DNA from 3 places in the Streptomyces sp. NPDC058812 genome. Region 1 is predicted to be linked to each of the others. Evidence: riboswitches for the same ligand, from Rfam matches in the RefSeq annotation. Region 1 holds a riboswitch; each other region holds the start of a gene.

Region 1 (2,252 bases):
TTCCTGGTCGCCTCCAGCGCCGCCATCTGGAAGCTCTCCCGGCGCGAGGTCGTCGACCACACCAACGTCATCGACGAGCCCGAGCAGGCCGGTGTGGTGACCACGGCGATGGCCGCCGTGTCCCCGCCCCCGGCGGGCGTGACCGAGGACCTGGCCGCGGCCGGCGCCCCGGGGTCCGCGTCCGACTCCAAGGCCCCCCCGGCCACCACCTCCGTCTGAACCCCCGCCCGGGTACGAAGGAAAGCGAACCTCCATGAGCATCGACTGGGCAGCTCTCGGCTCCGTCTTCGGGGTCAGCCTCGTGGCCACCGTGGCCCTGGTGGGCCTGTTCACCCTCGGCATCGTCGGCCTCTCCCGCCAGGAGCGGGCGGCCGAACAGGGCGGCTCCGCCGCCCTAGCGGTCACCGGCGCGTACGCCTGCTTCGCGGCCTGCGCGGCCGCGGTGGCGTACGGCATCTATCTGATCGTCGCCTGAGCGACCGCGCGCGGACACCGCGCACATCCCCCTTCGAGGCGGGGCGCGGGACGGACAACGGCCGTCCCGCGCCCCGCCTCTTCTCGCGTTCCTCGCGCGCCGGGGCGCACCGCCCGCGTGTGGGCCTTCGCACACTCCCCCGTCGCAGGTCAACGCCAGGTTGACGGGTGTTCGCGGGCCGTGGTGGACTGCCGGAGCCAATACGGCGGCAGGAGAGGAAGCCCGGTGCGAATCCGGCGCGGTCCCGCCACTGTGACCGGGGTACAGCCCCGGGAGCCAGGAACTCTCACCGCCGGTCTCTTCTAACCAGGGCGCGGACACCCTGAGTGAGGACATATCGCCATGCGCGGCTGCCGTTCCAGGCACAGCGGTCCCGGGTACACCGGTTCCGGGCACACCAGCGACACGCTCTCCCACCCCGCGGCCGGTTGAGCCGTGCGCGCCGAACGCGTCTTCGCGTACGGCGCCGCCGCCGGCCTTCTCGGTGACCTCCTCCTCGGCGACCCGCGCCGCGGACACCCGGTCGCCGCGTTCGGCCGTGCCGCCGGTGCCGTGGAACGGGTGCTGTGGCGGGACCACCGGGGCTGGGGCGCGCTGCACACCGCCGTGTGCGCCGGTGGCGCCGCCGCCCTCGGGCTGGCCGCCGCCCGCGCCGTACGCCGCTCCCCCGCCGCCTCCGTCGCACTGACCGGCGCCGCCACCTGGGCCGTCGTCGGCGGCACCTCGCTCGCCCGCGAGGCCCGTGCGATCGGCCGTGCCCTGGAGGCCGGCGACGTCGCGGCGGCCCGCGCACGGCTGCCGCACCTGTGCGGCCGGGACCCCCATGCGCTGGACGCCGACGGGATCGCCCGGGCCGTCGTGGAGTCCGTCGCCGAGAACACCTCGGACGCCGTCGTCGGCGCCCTGGTGTGGGGCGCCGTGGGCGGGGTGCCGGGGCTGCTCGGCTTCCGGGCCGTGAACACCCTGGACGCCATGGTCGGCCACAAGTCCCCCAGGTTCCGGCGGTACGGCTGGGCCTCGGCCCGCCTCGACGACCTCGCGGGCTGGCCGGGGGCCCGTCTGACCGCCGTACTGACCACCGTGGCCGGCGGCGATCCGCGCGGCGCCGTACGGGCCTGGCGCGCCGACGCCGCACAGCACCCGAGCCCCAACGCCGGTCCCGTGGAGGCGTCGTTCGCGGGCGCCCTGGGCGTCCGGCTCGGCGGAACGCTCTCCTACGGCGGGCGGGTGGAGCACCGGCCCGTCCTCAACGGGGCGGCGGGACGCGCCGTCCGGGCCGGTTCCGGCGACATCGACCGGGCCGTCCGGCTCTCCCGGCGCGTGGGCTGGCTGGCGCTCGGCGTGTGCGCGGGCGCGCGGCTGCTCGCGCGCGGGGACGTCAGGAAGGGACGTACGCCATGAGCGGTCGCCTCCTCGAGAAGGGACGTACGTCATGAACGGTGGCCTCCTCGTCGCCGGCACCACCTCCGACGCCGGCAAGAGCGTCGTCACCGCCGGGATCTGCCGCTGGCTGGTGCGGCAGGGCGTCAAGGTCGCGCCCTTCAAGGCGCAGAACATGTCGCTCAACTCCTTCGTCACCCGCGAGGGCGCCGAGATCGGGCGGGCGCAGGCCATGCAGGCCCAGGCGTGCCGCGTGGAGCCGACCGCGCTGATGAACCCGGTGCTGCTCAAGCCGGGCGGCGAGCGCAGCAGCCAGGTCGTGCTGCTCGGCAAGCCGGTCGGCGAGATGAGCGCCCGCGGCTACCACGGCGGGCGGCAGCAGCGGTTGCTCGGCACG
Region 2 (2,252 bases), on a different contig from region 1:
CCCGTCGGGCACACTCGGCTGCATGGACTTCGTGACCCGGCAGGCGGCGACGGACGAGTACGACGCCCTTGGTGAGATCGCCGCGCAGGCCCAGGGGGTGTCGTTTGGATCAGGCCGACTCCAGGCAACGGTGCCTTGCAGCGGAGCCGAGCGGGGTCTGGTGCGTGCAGCTGCAAGGCGGAGGAGGGCGACAGGGCGGAGCCCTGGCAACCGACGACAACGCCGCAGATGTGCGTGCCAGACCCCGCGACCCCGGCAGGATCCAAACGACACCCCCTAGCTGCGCGACGGCCTCCTCGACTTCGGGGAGAGCGACGCGTACCTCGGCGAGCTGATGAACGTCGCCAAGCGTGCGGCGGCCGCCGAGGTGCTGGTCGCCGCGGCGGACGGCCGGGTGCTCGGCGGCGTGACCTTCGTGCCGTCCGGCGGCCCCATGGCCGACATCGCCCGGCCCGGCGAGGCCGAGATACGGATGCTCGCCGTCGCCCGCGAGGCACGCGGACGCGGGGTGGGCGAGGCCCTCGTGCGGACCTGCGTCGACCGGTCCCGCGCCGTCGAGGGCTGCGCGCGCGTCGTACTGTCCACCCAGCGCGCCATGCGCACCGCCCACCGCCTCTACGAACGGATGGGCTTCACCCGCACGCCCGACCGCGACTGGAACCCGCTGCCGGAGCTCGACGACATCACGCTCCTCACCTACGAACTGACGCTCTGACACCAGCGCCACCCCTCGACGACCCCTCCGCGACACAACATCTGGGGGTGCTCGCCGAACCCGGCACAAGATGTATGCTCGTGCTCGCTGTCGCCGCAGGGGAATCCGGTGCGAATCCGGAACTGTCCCGCAACGGTGTACTTGTGTGTATCCGCGCGTCTCCGCACGTGTGCACACGCATGTCCAGTCCGAGGACCTGCCGACAGTGCGCCCGTACCGTCCCGGTCCGGGTGCCTGACGTCCGGGCCTCGTGGAGTGGGCCGGTGGACGCGACGCCGCGTGCGCTCGTGAGCTGCCCCTGCCCTCCTCCCCCAGGCCCCGTGCCGAGCGAGGGAGTGCCCCACGTGACCATCGCGCCAGCCGACCCGGTTTCAGCGACCCCGGCGACGACTTCAGCGACCCCGGTGACCGAGGAGCCCGACGGCCCCGGCGCCGCGTTGCTGCGGACCCTGACCGAGCTGACCGCCGACCTCCCCGACGCCGACCCGGGCCGGGTCGCCGCCGCCGCACTGCGCGGCCGGTCCGCCCGTGCGGACGAGTCCGAGCTGCGGGAGCTGGCCACGGAGGCGGCGGCCGGGCTCATCTCGGAGGACCCGGTCTACTCCAGGCTGGCCGCCCGACTGCTGACCATCGGCATCCGTGCCGAGGCCGCCTCGCAGGGCGTCACCTCGTTCACCGGGTCGGTCGCCACCGGACACCGCGAGGGCCTGATCGCCGACCGCACCGCCGAGTTCGTCCGGCTGCACGCGGACCGCCTGGACGCGCTGGTCGACCCGGCCGCCGACGACCGCTTCGGCTACTTCGGCCTGCGTACCGTGTACAGCCGCTACCTGCTCCGGCACCCGATCACCCGCAAGGTCGTCGAGACGCCCCAGTACTTCATGCTGCGGGTGGCCGCCGGACTCGCCGAGGACGACACCACGCGCTCGCTCGACGAGGTGGCCGCGCTGTACGGGCTGATGAGCCGCCTCGACTACCTGCCCTCCTCCCCCACCCTGTTCAACTCCGGCACCCGGCACGCCCAGATGTCGTCCTGCTACCTCCTGGACTCCCCCAAGGACGAGCTGGACTCCATCTACGACCGCTACCACCAGGTCGCCAACCTCTCCAAGCACGCCGGCGGCATCGGCATCGCCTACTCCCGCGTCCGCGCCCGGGGTTCGCTGATCCGCGGCACCAACGGGCACTCCAACGGCATCGTCCCGTTCCTGAAGACGCTGGACGCCTCGGTCGCCGCCGTGAACCAGGGCGGCCGGCGCAAGGGCGCGGCGGCGGTCTACCTGGAGACCTGGCACGCGGACATCGAGGAGTTCCTGGAGCTGCGGGACAACACCGGTGAGGACGCCCGCCGCACGCACAACCTGAACCTTGCCCACTGGGTGCCGGACGAGTTCATGCGCCGGGTGGACGCCGACGGACAGTGGTCGCTGTTCTCGCCCGCCGACGTGCCCGAGCTGGTCGACCTGTGGGGCGAGGAGTTCGACGCGGCGTACCGCAGGGCCGAGGCCGCGGGGCTGGCCCGCAAGACCCTCCCCGC
Region 3 (2,252 bases), on a different contig from region 1:
CGCTCGTCGCCTGCAAGGGGCTGGCCTGGGGCATCGCGCTGGGCAGTCTGCGCGGCGGCCCGATCTTCCCGGCCGTACTACTGGGCACGGCGACGGCCATGGCCTGCTCCGGCCTGCCCGGCTTCGGCGCGACCCCGGCCCTCGCCCTCGGCGTCTCCGCCGCGGCGGCCGCGGTGACCGGGCTGCCGCTGGCCAGCGCGGTGCTGGCGGTGCTGCTGGTGGGCGGGGACGCGTACGACCAGATGCCGCTGATCGTCACCGCGTCGGTGGTCGCCTTCGCCGTCACCCAACTGGTACGCCGATCAGAACCGGGAGCGGAAGCGGAACCGCCGGAAGCGGCGCCGGAGACGGCACGGTGACGGAGCGCCGGGCCACCACCACGGGGACGGGCGGCGCCCGACCGCGTGCCGCCTGGCGCACGGCCCGGCCCTGGCTCGCGCGGGCCGGCATCGCGGCGGGCACGGTCGCGGCCTACTTCCTCCTCCCCCTCGACCACCTGGGCCCGCGGCGTCCCGTACTGAGCTGGCTGCTGTTCGCCCTGGTGCTGACCTTCGTGGCCGCGATGCTGCTCCGCCAGATCCGTCATGTCCTCGTCGACCGCCCGGAGACCCGGCCCGGTGTGGTCATCCCCCTGCTGATCATCCTGTCCGTACACGTCTTCTCGGCCACGTACTACGCCCTCGCCAAGCAGCCGGGCGAGTTCACCGGCCTGCGCACCCGCGTCGACGCGCTGTACTTCACCGTGGTCACGCTCGCCACCGTCGGCTACGGGGACATCACACCGCGGGGCCAGGCCGCCCGGGTCGTGACCGTTCTGCAGATCGCCTACAGCTTCGTGTTCCTCACCGCCGCCGCGACCGCGCTGACCACACGGGCACGCGACATGGTGGTCCGGCGGACCGAACGGGACCGGCCCGGCTGACGGCGGACGAAGGCGCGGTGCCGGCGGCTGTTTCCGCAGCACCGAGGCCTGTTCGCCGGACCGGCCGGCCCGGAGGCCCGCTTGTCACCACCCCGGTGGGAGCACTACTGTCGCCACGCCTTGGTGAACGGGAAATCCGGTGTGATGCCGGTGCGGCCCTCGCCACTGTGAATCGGGAAGTCCGGCTCCGGCCCTCGCGGGCAGCCACTGGATCGTAGCGATCCGGGAAGGCGGAGCGCGGGCGGTGGTACCCGTAAGCCAGGAGACCGGCCAAGGCGCGTCGTCCATCCACGAGGTGCTGGAGAGGGTCTGCTGAGCCATGCACATAGCCGAGGGCTTTCTGCCACCGGCGCACGCGATCGCCTGGGGTGTCGCGTCCGCGCCGTTCGTCGTCCACGGAGTACGGTCACTCACCCGTGAGGTCAGGGAGCACCCGGAGAGCACCTTGCTCCTCGGCGCCTCCGGAGCCTTCACGTTCGTTCTGTCGGCCCTGAAACTGCCGTCCGTCACCGGCAGTTGCTCGCACCCGACCGGAACCGGTCTGGGTGCCATTCTCTTCCGTCCGCCGATCATGGCGGTGCTGGGCACCATCACCCTGCTCTTCCAGGCGCTGCTGCTGGCGCACGGCGGGCTGACCACGCTCGGCGCCAACGTCTTCTCGATGGCGATCGTGGGCCCCTGGGCCGGGTACGGCGTCTACCGGCTGCTGCGCCGCTACGACGTGCCGCTGATGGTCACGGTCTTCTTCGGGGCGTTCGTCGCCGACCTGTCGACCTACTGCGTCACCAGTGTGCAGCTGGCGCTGGCGTTCCCGGACCCGAGCAGCGGGTTCCTGGGCGCGCTCGGCAAGTTCGGGTCCATCTTCGCCGTCACGCAGATCCCGCTCGCGGTGAGCGAGGGCCTGCTCACGGTCATCGTGATGCGGCTGCTGGTGCAGTCCAGCAAGGGCGAACTCACCCGACTGGGCGTGCTGTTGACGGGGACCCGGACGGAGAGGCAGGCGGTGGCCCGATGAGCCGCAACGCGAAGATCAACGCCCTGCTGCTGCTCGCCGTGGCCGCGCTCGCGGTGCTACCGCTGGTGCTGGGGCTCGGCGACCACAAGGAGGAGCCGTTCGCCGGTGCCGACGCCGAGGCGGAGACGGCGATCACGGAGATCGAGCCGGATTACGAGCCGTGGTTCTCGCCGCTGTACGAGCCGCCGTCCGGGGAGATCGAGTCGGCGCTGTTCGCCGTGCAGGCCGCGATCGGCGCGGGTGTGCTGGCCTACTACTTCGGGCTGCGCCGGGGCCGGCGGCAGGGCGAGGAGCGGACGGCGGCGGCACTGCGGG

Evidence for each region. A riboswitch is a leader RNA that binds a small molecule or an ion and turns the genes downstream of it on or off. The one in region 1 is predicted to bind cobalamin.
Region 2: linked by a shared signal. The riboswitch ahead of ACFW48_RS20670 (ribonucleoside-diphosphate reductase subunit alpha) and the one ahead of ACFW48_RS31590 (cobalamin biosynthesis protein) in region 1 are both predicted to bind cobalamin.
Region 3: linked by a shared signal. The riboswitch ahead of ACFW48_RS22170 (energy-coupling factor ABC transporter permease) and the one ahead of ACFW48_RS31590 (cobalamin biosynthesis protein) in region 1 are both predicted to bind cobalamin.

The regions. Positions count from the first base shown of each region.
Region 1 is NZ_JBHYOB010000020.1:102,729-104,980, reverse strand. It holds gene ACFW48_RS31600 (anion permease) at 1-219, shown strand, start outside; gene ACFW48_RS31595 (hypothetical protein) at 254-475, shown strand; cobalamin riboswitch at 642-782, shown strand; gene ACFW48_RS31590 (cobalamin biosynthesis protein) at 911-1,876, shown strand; gene ACFW48_RS31585 (cobyric acid synthase) at 1,908-2,252, shown strand, end outside.
Region 2 is NZ_JBHYOB010000009.1:209,527-211,778, reverse strand. It holds partial or broken gene ACFW48_RS20675 (GNAT family N-acetyltransferase) at 281-715, shown strand; cobalamin riboswitch at 773-934, shown strand; gene ACFW48_RS20670 (ribonucleoside-diphosphate reductase subunit alpha) at 1,060-2,252, shown strand, end outside.
Region 3 is NZ_JBHYOB010000010.1:145,276-147,527, reverse strand. It holds gene ACFW48_RS22180 (chloride channel protein) at 1-359, shown strand, start outside; gene ACFW48_RS22175 (potassium channel family protein) at 449-922, shown strand; cobalamin riboswitch at 1,027-1,212, shown strand; gene ACFW48_RS22170 (energy-coupling factor ABC transporter permease) at 1,242-1,937, shown strand; gene ACFW48_RS22165 (energy-coupling factor ABC transporter substrate-binding protein) at 1,934-2,252, shown strand, end outside.